Regions from separate parts of the Streptomyces sp. NPDC107575 genome, predicted to be linked through region 3. Evidence: riboswitches for the same ligand, from Rfam matches in the RefSeq annotation. Region 3 holds a riboswitch; each other region holds the start of a gene.

Region 1 (3,261 bases), on a different contig from region 3:
CGAGCCCCTGGAGCGGGGCGCCACCGTGCTCGTGATCGAGTCCCGCGGGAGCCGGCAGGTCGTGGTCATGGCCTGGTCCGACCCACTTCTCTCCGGTGGCGAGGGCGACGCCCGCTAAGGAGACGTACAGGCATGTTCGGATATCGCGTTCCCGCACCCGACGAGGCGATGCTGATCTCGGGCGGCAGGCGGGGACTTGGGGGAGCGCCGTTCCGCGTCGTCACCGGGCACGGGAAGTTCGTGCTCCCCGTGTTCCGCAAGACCCGCTTCCTGTCGCTCGCGATGAGCGAGTCGGAGGTCGTCGAGAAGTGCGTGACCCGGCAGGGCATCGCCCTGACCGTCCGCGCGGTCATCGCCTTCAAGGTCGGCAACGACCATGAGTCGATCGTCAACGCCGGTCAGCGCTTCCTCTCCGACCAGGACCAGATGTCGGTCCTCACGGGGCGCATCTTCGCCGGTCACCTGCGCTCGATCATCGGCTCGATGACGGTCGAGGAGATCGTGACCGAGCGGCAGAAGCTCGCCACGGAGGTCCTCGACACGTCGAAGGCGGAGATGGCGAAGATCGGCCTGCACGTCGACTCGCTGCAGATCCAGTCCATCGACGACGGCCAGACCGGTTACATCGAGGCGATGTCGCGCCCGCACAAGGCCGCCATCCAGCGGCAGGCACAGATCGCGCAGGCGCAGGCCACGCAGGCCGCGGCGGAGGCCGAGCAGGCGGCGGCCCGCAAGCAGGCCGAGTACGCGCGGGAGACCGCGGTCGTGCAGGCCGAGTACAACGCCGAGGTCGACCGGGCCAAGGCGCAGGCCGACCAGGCGGGCCCGCTCGCGCTCGCGCACGCGCAGCAGGAGGTCCTCGCGGCGCAGACGGAACTGGCCATGAAACAGGCCGAGTTGCGGGAGAAGCAGCTGGTGTCGGAGATCGTCAAGCCGGCCCAGGCCGACGCGGAGCGCATCCGTGTCCTGGCCCTCGCCGAGGCCGAGCGGATGAAGATCCAGGCCGAGGCGGCGGCGTCGTACGACCGGGTCGCCCTCGACCGCATGCTCATCGACCAGCTCCCGCAGATCGTGAAGGAGGCCTCGGCGGGCCTCGCCGGGGCGAACGTCAACGTTCTGAACGGCGCGGACGGCCTGGGCGAGATCGCGGCGGGCCTGGTGGGCCAGGGCCTGACCATCCTGGACTCGGTCCGCAAGAACCTGGGCGGGGAGGGCGGCGACGACGTCGGCTCGACGATCGAGCGCTATGTCGGCGCTCCGCGCGGCAACGACGACGGCCCGGTGGACGTCCGGTGAGTCATTCAAGCCCCGCCGGCGATTGAGGCGCGGGGTCCGGGGCAGAGCCCCGCGGCCGCAACGGCGTCGCCGGGTACAGTAAAGACGTCGTCAGTACGTACGTACGAGGGGAAGCCGGTGCAAATCCGGCGCTGACCCGCAACCGTCACAGCCGGAATGCCTCGTACGTACCTGCTCGGCTCAGGACCGTCGAGGAATACGGAGCCGGAGCCGCCCGGTGCCCCCGCGTGCCGCGCCGCCCCGCTCCCCGCAGGGAGAGGCATCCGCCCCACCATGAACATTCGCCGCAGCGCCGCGCTCGTCGCCGCGACCGTCGCGATCGGCGCCATGGGCGCGCAGGCCGCGAGTGCCTCTCCCTCGCCGAAGACGGCTCTCCCTTCGGGCCTCTACGGCAAGGGCGACCCCACGTACGACGGGGTCTGGCGGCAGTCGCTCGCGCTCGTCGCGCAGGACACGGTGGGCGTGAAGCCCGCGAAGAAGGCCGTCGACTGGCTGGCCGGGCAGCAGTGCGAGAACGGCGGCTTCGCCGCGTACCGCGCCGAGCCCACCAAGCCCTGCGACTCCAAGACCAAGATCGACAGCAACGCCACCGCGGCCGCCGTCCAGGCGCTCGCCGCGGTCGGCGGCCGGGACGGCGAGGTCGCCTCGGGCGTCGCCCTGCTGAAGAAGAACCAGAACGCCGACGGCGGCTGGGGCTACAACCTCGGCATGGACAGCGACGCGAACTCCACGTCCGTCGTGCTCGGCGCGCTCGCCGCGGCCGGCGAGAAGCCGTCCGAGGTCAAGTCCGGCAAGGGCAGGACCGGCGCCGACGCCCTCGCCTCGCTCGCCCTCCCCTGCTCCAAGGGCAAGGACGGCGGCGCGCTCGCCTACCAGCCCGACAAGAAGGGCGAGCTCGCCGCGAACGCCGACGCCACCGCCGCCGGTGTGCTCGGCGCCCTCGGCACCGGCTTCGCTCCCGGCAAGGGCAAGGCCCCGGACGCGTACACCTGCGAGGACGGCAAGAACGCCGAGGCCGTGGCGCACAACGGCGCCGTCTACCTCCAGAACCAGCTCGACACCCACCTCTACCTGAAGTCCCAGCTGGCCGGCTCCACCGACCAGCCCGACTACGGCAACACCGCGGACGCGGTCACCGCCGTCGCCGCGGCCGAGGGCGTCAAGGCCACGAAGGACTCGTACACCTGGCTGGAGAAGAACGCGAAGGGCTGGGCGTCGCAGACCGGCCCGGCCGCCTACGCCGAGCTGATCTTCGCCGCGCACGCCACCGGCAACGACCCCCGCGACTTCGGCGGGACGGACCTGGTGAGCGCCCTCAACAAGACGGGCCCGGAGCCCGCCTCCACCAAGTCATCGGACTCCGCCTCGGACTCGGACGAGAAGAAGGACGACGGCGGTGGCGCCAACTGGTGGATCATCGGCGTGATGTTCATCGCCGCCGTGGGCGCCGGTTTCCTGCTCAGCGGCCGCAAGAAGCAGCAGCCGTGACCGCGCGCAGGTCGGCCGGGCTCGGCGGGCTCGTCCTCGCACTGCTCGGCGCACTGCTCGCCCTGACCGTCGCCCCCGCGCAGGCGGCCGGGTACCGGTACTGGTCGTTCTGGGAGCGGGACTCCCACAACGCATGGACGTACGCGACGGCGGGCCCCTCGCAGGCCAAGCCGGAGGACGGGGACGTGCAGGGCTTCCGGTTCGCGGTGAGCGCGGACTCGAAGGACGCGAAGCAGCCGCGCGGCGCGGCGTCCTTCGGCGACATCTGCGCCGATACGCCCGCCAAGGACGGCAAGAAGCGCGTCGCGCTCGTCATCGACTCCGGCACGGCGGCCGACGCCCCGTCCGGCGAGACCCCGCCGAAGCCGCGCACCGCGTGCGCGCAGGTCGCCGAGGACGCGACGAGCGCCGACGCGCTCGCCGCCGTCGCGAAGCCGCTGCGCTACGACAGCAGCGCGATGCTGTGCGCGATCTCGG
Region 2 (3,261 bases), on a different contig from region 3:
ATCAGCCTGGAGGCCGCCCGCTCGCACATGCAGGTCGCCCGCGAACTGGCCGAGCACGGCTACCCGCGCGAGGCGGGTCCCGGCGTCTACGACATCCACTCCCCCCGCATCCCGAATGCCGAGGAGGTATCCATCCTGCTGCGTACGGGACTTGAGGCCATTCCCGCCGAGCGGCTGTGGGTCAACCCGGACTGCGGCCTGAAGACCCGCGGCTGGCCCGAGACCCGCGCCTCCCTGGAAAACCTGGTGTCCGCCGCACGCACCGTGCGAGCGGACCTCGACCCGGCCTGACGCATCGCGGTGGGGGTGCCGGCCGCGCGGAGCGCCGGCGCCCCCACCGCTGCACCCGAGCGCTTTTTCACGAAGCAGGGGGACAGTCGTGAAGCAAGAGCCGACGACCGTAGTCGTCAACGGAAAACCCATGATCGCCGTACCGGTCAAGCAGTACGAGTCCCTCCTCGCCCTGCGCAGGCAGCTGGGGGCCCAGGGAGCGCGTATGCAGTCACTGCGGAGAGCACTCAGCGATGTGGCCGACTTTCTGGAACGGCTCGATGCGGCACAGGAAGAGACATCGCCCGGCACCGACCGGGCAATACCCGATACCGGCGCCTTCACCGCGGAGCTCCAGAACCACATCCGGCACGCACGCGCACTCACCGAAGCCAAGGGGGCACGGGGCGGTCGGCCCCGCCCACACACCCCTTGAAGTTAGGTTCACCTAACTTTTGTGTGCGACACAACATCTGGCCTAACTGAAATCCAGGAAACCTAGATGTAGTGTTGCTCTCGCTGGTGGTTCACCGGGCTTGACGGTCTGGTGAGGCAAGAGGGAACCCGGTGAAAGACCGGGACTGCCCCGCAGCGGTGAGCGGGAACGACCGCCGTCATACGCACTGGGCCGGGTGAATCCGGGCCCGGGAAGCGACGGCCAGTAGGTGTCCTCCGTCGTCCGGAGGATGTGCCCGCAAGTCCGAAGACCTGCCACCGGCGCGCGCACCGGACCGTGGTGCGCGCGCTTCGAGGCCCCGAGGGAGGGCCGCGTGGCTGTGGCTCGGACCGGGGCAGAGGTACTTCGTACCCGCGTGTCCCCCTTTCCGCCGCACCCGCCCGCCTTCCTTCCCGTCCTCGATCGAGAACGACACGGGAACGAGGAGAGGGAGGCGAGAGACCGTGAGTGGTCTCGTGTATTTCTCCAGCGTCTCGGAGAACACCAAGCGCTTCGTGGAGCGTCTTGACCTGCCCGCGACGCGGATCCCCCTGCGCCCCCATCGCGAGGGCATGCCGACCGTCACCGAGCCGTACGTGCTGATCGTGCCGACCTACGGCGGCGGCGAGCGCGCGGGCGCGGTGCCCAAACAGGTGATCCGCTTCCTGAACATCGAGGCCAACCGCGCCCTGCTGCGCGGCGTGATCGCCTCGGGCAACACCAACTTCGGTGCCGACTACTGCCTCGCCGGGCGCGTCATCTCGGCGAAGTGCAAGGTCCCCGAGCTGTACCGATTCGAACTGCTGGGCACGGAGCGCGACGTCCGTGCCGTACGAGAGGGGCTGGAGAAGTTTTGGACACGACTGTCGTCAACGAGGCGACCGGAGCTGGTGGGGCAGACGGCGTGAGCACTTCCACCACGACCGTGCCGGTCCCCGCCGCGTCCCAGCGCGAGTCGGTCGGCACGCGCAAGGACTACCACACGCTCAACGCGATGCTGAACATGTACGACTGCGACGGACGTATCCAGTTCGACAAGGACCGCGAGGCCGTCCGCCAGTACTTCCTCCAGCACGTCAACCCGAACACGCTCACGTTCCCGAGCCTGAAGGAGAAGATCGACTACCTCGTCGAGAACGACTACTACGAGGCGGAACCGATCCGGCGTTACGACTGGGACGTCGTCGAGGACCTGTACCGGCAGGCGTACGCGCACGAACACCGCTTCCGCACGTTCCTCGGCGCCTTCAAGTACTACACGTCGTACACGCTGAAGACCTTCGACGGCACCCGCTATCTGGAGCGGTACGAGGACCGTGTCGTCGCGACCGCCCTGTATCTGGGCGCGGGCGACGGCGAGTTGGCCTCCCGGCTCGTCGACGAGATGATGACGGGCCGCTTCCAGCCGGCCACGCCCACCTTCCTCAACGCCGGGAAGGCCCAGCGCGGCGAGCTGGTCTCCTGCTTCCTGCTGCGCGTCGAGGACAACCTGGAGTCGATCGGCCACGGTATCAACTCCGCGCTCCAACTGTCCAAGCGCGGCGGTGGAGTTGCCCTTCTCCTGACGAACCTGCGCGAGCAGGGCGCCCCGATCAAGAAGATCGAGAACCAGTCGTCCGGTGTCGTCCCCGTGATGAAGCTCCTTGAGGACTCGTTCAGTTATGCCAACCAGCTCGGCGCGCGACAGGGCGCGGGCGCGGTGTATCTGCACGCGCACCACCCGGACATCATGCGGTTCCTGGACACCAAGCGGGAGAACGCGGACGAGAAGATCCGCATCAAGACGCTCTCGCTCGGCGTCGTCGTCCCGGACATCACCTTCGAACTCGCCAAGCGCAACGAGGACATGCACCTGTTCTCGCCGTACGACGTGGAGCGCGAGTACGGCAAGCCGCTGTCGGACCTGTCGGTCAGCGAGCACTACGACGACCTCGTCGCCAACCCGAACATCCGCAGGACGACGCTGAGCGCCCGCGAGTTCTTCAAGACCATCGCAGAGCTGCAGTTCGAGTCCGGCTACCCGTACCTGCTGTTCGAGGACACGGTGAACCGGTCCAACCCGATCCCCGGCTGGATCAACATGTCCAACCTGTGCTCGGAGATCCTCCAGGTCAACACGCCCAGCACATACGACACGTCGCTCGGCTACGAGACCGTCGGCAAGGACATCTCCTGCAACCTGGGCTCGATGAACATCGCCACCGCGATGGCCTCACCGGACTTCGGAGCGACCGTCGAAGCGGCCGTGCGCGGTCTGACGTCGGTCTCCGACCAGTCGAACATCGACGCGGTGCCGTCGGTGGCGCACGGCAACGACCGCTCGCACGCCATCGGCCTCGGCCAGATGAACCTGCACGGCTACCTCGCCGCGCAGCGCATCCACTACGGCAGTGAGGAGGGCGTCGACTTCACGAACATGTACTTCTACGCCGTCGCCTTCCACGCCCTGCGCGCCTCCAACCAGCTCGCCGCCGAGCGCGGCACGGCCTTCGACGGGTTCGAGACCACGCGGTACGCGGACGGCTCCTACTTCGACACGTACACCGACCGGGTAT
Region 3 (3,261 bases):
GACGGCTGTCGCATTCCGCAACGAGGCGGCGACCACGGTGAAGCCTCGGTGACCGCTCGGCGCCCCACCGCCAAGGCGGCGTCCATCAGCGACAGGGGAACACCCGCGTTCCCGCATCGACCGCGACCGTCACAGACGTGGTGAACGACAGCACGTCGACGACGACCAGGCAGGTCACATCGGCCGCGAGCCGTTCCGCCCCTACCGGGCCCCACTCGAAGCGCATTCAGCCCCCGTACCAAGGCGCGCATCGCCACCCTCAACACCGTCCTGCGCACCACGACCAGCAAGCCCGTCAGCACCGTGCTGTCCCGCTTCCTGGCCCCACCGGCCGACACCTTCACCCTGCCGACGTACGACTCCCCCACTACCGGTGGGCGATGACCGGCCTCCGCGGCCCGGTGGTCACCCTGCAACCGGCTCCATCCACCCCAACTCCCGCAAAAGCGGCAGCAAATGGTGTTCGACGGCGGGGGCCAGCCTGAGGCCCGGCTCGCGGCCGTCGGTCCAGCGCAGGGCGGACAGTTCGGCCGCCGGCACCGGATCGCCCATCAGCGTCGTGGCGAAGACCGTGAGGTGCATCGGCACGCCCTCCAGAGCCGCCCGCTCCTCCACCACGGCGAGCGGTTCGAGGCGGCCGGGCTCGACGCCCAGTTCCTCGCGCAGCTCCCGTACGAGCGTCTCCTCCGGTTCCTCGCCCGGCTCGGGCTTGCCGCCCGGAACGAAGTAGACGTCCGGCGCCGCCTGCTTGCTGACGACGAGCAGCCGCCCGTTCTCGACGACGGCCGCCGCGACGACCTTCATGACTGTGTGATCCATGCCCGCATTGTGCAACGCCACGTGCGACCAGCCCTTAGGGTGGGTGGTGCAGCTGGTTCGCCCCGTCAGCCAGGCGGGATGCGTCGCAAGAGGGAACCCGGTGGGAATCCGGGACTGCCCCGCAGCGGTGAGTGGGAACGACCGCCGTCACACGCACTGGGTCCGACAGACGGGACCTGGGAAGCGACGGCCAGTAGGTGTCCTCGTTCGTTCGAAGGACGTGCCCGCGAGTCCGAAGACCTGCCATCTGCCCGTGCTCGTACGACGCGTGCGCGGACATCCCGGTGACCTCGAGGGCGGGTCGGCGAACACATCAGGCGGACCACCGCGCCTCGTCCGCGCGAGGTCGCACCGCCGGTGGTGTCTCTCCTTCACGCGTTCCGGTCCCCGGGATCCATGGGATACGTCTCTCGAAGGAGAACTCCGTGACCACCAGGACCGCAGCCGCGGCAGCACGGGCCACCGTGCACGGCTACCCGCGCCAGGGCATCGGCCGGGAGCTCAAGAAGGCGATCGAGGGGTACTGGAAGGGCCGCGTCACCGCCGACGCCCTGCGTGCCACCGCCGCCGAACTGCGCCGCACCAACCGCCAGGAACTCGTCTCGGCCGGTATCGACGAGGTCCCCACCGGCGACTTCTCGTACTACGACCACGTCCTGGACACCACCGTCATGGTGGGCGCCGTCCCTGAGCGCCACCGCGCCGCCGTCGCGGCCGACGCCCTGGACGGGTACTTCGCGATGGCCCGCGGCACCCAGGACGTGGCGCCGCTGGAGATGACCAAGTGGTTCGACACCAACTATCACTATCTGGTGCCGGAGTTGGGGCCTGACACGGTGTTCACCGCCGACTCCACCAAGCAGGTCGCCGAGTTCAAGGAGGCCCGCGACGAGGGGCTCGCGGCCCGCCCGGTCCTGGTCGGCCCGGTCACGTACCTGCTGCTGGCGAAGCCCGCGCCGGGCGTCGCCGCCGACTTCGACCCGCTCACGCTGCTGGAGCGGCTGCTGCCGGTGTACGCGGAGGTCCTCGCGGACCTGCGCGCGGCCGGCGCCGCATGGGTGCAGCTCGACGAGCCCGCCCTGGTCCAGGACCGCACCGCGGCCGAACTCGCCGCGGCCGAGCGCGCCTGCCGCGAGCTCGGCACGGCGACCGACCGGCCCAGGCTGCTCGTCGCGTCGTACTTCGACCGTCTCGGCGACGCCCTGCCCATCCTCGCGAAGGCGCCGGTCGACGGCCTCGCCCTCGACTTCACCGAGGCGGCCGCCGCCAACGTCGACGCGCTCGCGTCGGTCGGCGGCCTGCCCGGCAAGCGACTCGTCGCCGGCGTCGTCAACGGCCGCAACGTCTGGGTCAACGACCTGGAGAAGTCCCTCGCCACGCTCGGCACCCTCCTCGGCCTCGCCGACCGCGTCGACGCGGCCGCCTCCTGCTCGCTGCTGCACGTCCCGCTGGACGCCGCCCGGGAGCGCGACATCGACCCGCAGATCCGGCGCTGGCTCTCCTTCGCCCGCCAGAAGACCGCCGAGGTCGCCACCCTCGCCAAGGGCCTGACCCGCGGCACGGACGCGATCACCGCCGAGCTCGCGGTGAGCCGCGCCGCCCTCTCCTCGCGCGCCGCCTCCCCCATCACCCGCGACCCGGCCGTACGGGCCCGCGCCGCCACCGTCACCGCCGCGGACACCCGGCGCACCCAGCCCTACGCCGAGCGATCCGCCGCCCAGCGCACCCACCTGGGCCTGCCGCTGCTCCCCACGACGACGATCGGCTCCTTCCCGCAGACGGCCGAACTGCGCACGGCACGCGCCGACTTGAGGGCAGGACGCCTCGACACCGCGGGCTACGAGGAGCGGATCAGGAGCGAGATCCGCGACGTCGTCTCCTTCCAGGAGAAGACCGGCATCGACGTGCTCGTGCACGGCGAACCCGAACGCAACGACATGGTGCAGTACTTCGCCGAGCAGCTGACGGGGTACCTCGCCACGCAGCACGGCTGGGTCCAGTCCTACGGCACCCGTTACGTGCGCCCGCCGGTACTGGCCGGGGACATCTCCCGCCCCGCGCCGATGACGGTGCGCTGGACGTCGTACGCGCAGTCGCTGTCCGACCGCCCGGTCAAGGGCATGCTCACCGGCCCGGTCACCATGCTCGCCTGGTCCTTCGTCCGCGACGACCAGCCGCTCGGCGACACGGCACGCCAGGTCGCCCTCGCCCTGCGCGACGAGGTCAACGACCTTGAGGCGAACGGCACTTCGATCGTCCAGGTCGACGAGCCGGCGCTCCGCGAGACCCTGCCGTTGCGCACCGCGGACCACGCCGCGTACCTGGAATGGGCGACCGAGGCGTTCCGCCTGTCGACGGCGGGGGTCCGTCCGGACACCCAGATCCACACGCACATGTGCTACGCCGAGTTCGGCGACATCGTCCAGGCCATCGACGATCTCG

Evidence for each region. A riboswitch is a leader RNA that binds a small molecule or an ion and turns the genes downstream of it on or off. The one in region 3 is predicted to bind cobalamin.
Region 1: another riboswitch for cobalamin. It lies ahead of ACZ7L4_RS16325 (prenyltransferase/squalene oxidase repeat-containing protein); the one in region 3 lies ahead of metE (5-methyltetrahydropteroyltriglutamate--homocysteine S-methyltransferase).
Region 2: another riboswitch for cobalamin. It lies ahead of nrdI (class Ib ribonucleoside-diphosphate reductase assembly flavoprotein NrdI); the one in region 3 lies ahead of metE (5-methyltetrahydropteroyltriglutamate--homocysteine S-methyltransferase).

The regions. Positions count from the first base shown of each region.
Region 1 is NZ_JBVKBG010000003.1:673,521-676,781, forward strand. It holds gene ACZ7L4_RS16315 (hypothetical protein) at 1-118, shown strand, start outside; gene ACZ7L4_RS16320 (flotillin family protein) at 133-1,296, shown strand; adenosylcobalamin-variant (AdoCbl-variant) riboswitch at 1,391-1,466, shown strand; gene ACZ7L4_RS16325 (prenyltransferase/squalene oxidase repeat-containing protein) at 1,570-2,784, shown strand; gene ACZ7L4_RS16330 (SCO2322 family protein) at 2,781-3,261, shown strand, end outside.
Region 2 is NZ_JBVKBG010000002.1:1,320,210-1,323,470, reverse strand. It holds gene metE (5-methyltetrahydropteroyltriglutamate--homocysteine S-methyltransferase) at 1-291, shown strand, start outside; gene ACZ7L4_RS12630 (hypothetical protein) at 380-706, shown strand; cobalamin riboswitch at 777-1,000, shown strand; gene nrdI (class Ib ribonucleoside-diphosphate reductase assembly flavoprotein NrdI) at 1,171-1,614, shown strand; gene nrdE (class 1b ribonucleoside-diphosphate reductase subunit alpha) at 1,611-3,261, shown strand, end outside.
Region 3 is NZ_JBVKBG010000012.1:36,874-40,134, forward strand. It holds gene ACZ7L4_RS40430 (hypothetical protein) at 86-226, opposite strand; gene ACZ7L4_RS40435 (NUDIX domain-containing protein) at 406-819, opposite strand; cobalamin riboswitch at 856-1,081, shown strand; gene metE (5-methyltetrahydropteroyltriglutamate--homocysteine S-methyltransferase) at 1,245-3,261, shown strand, end outside.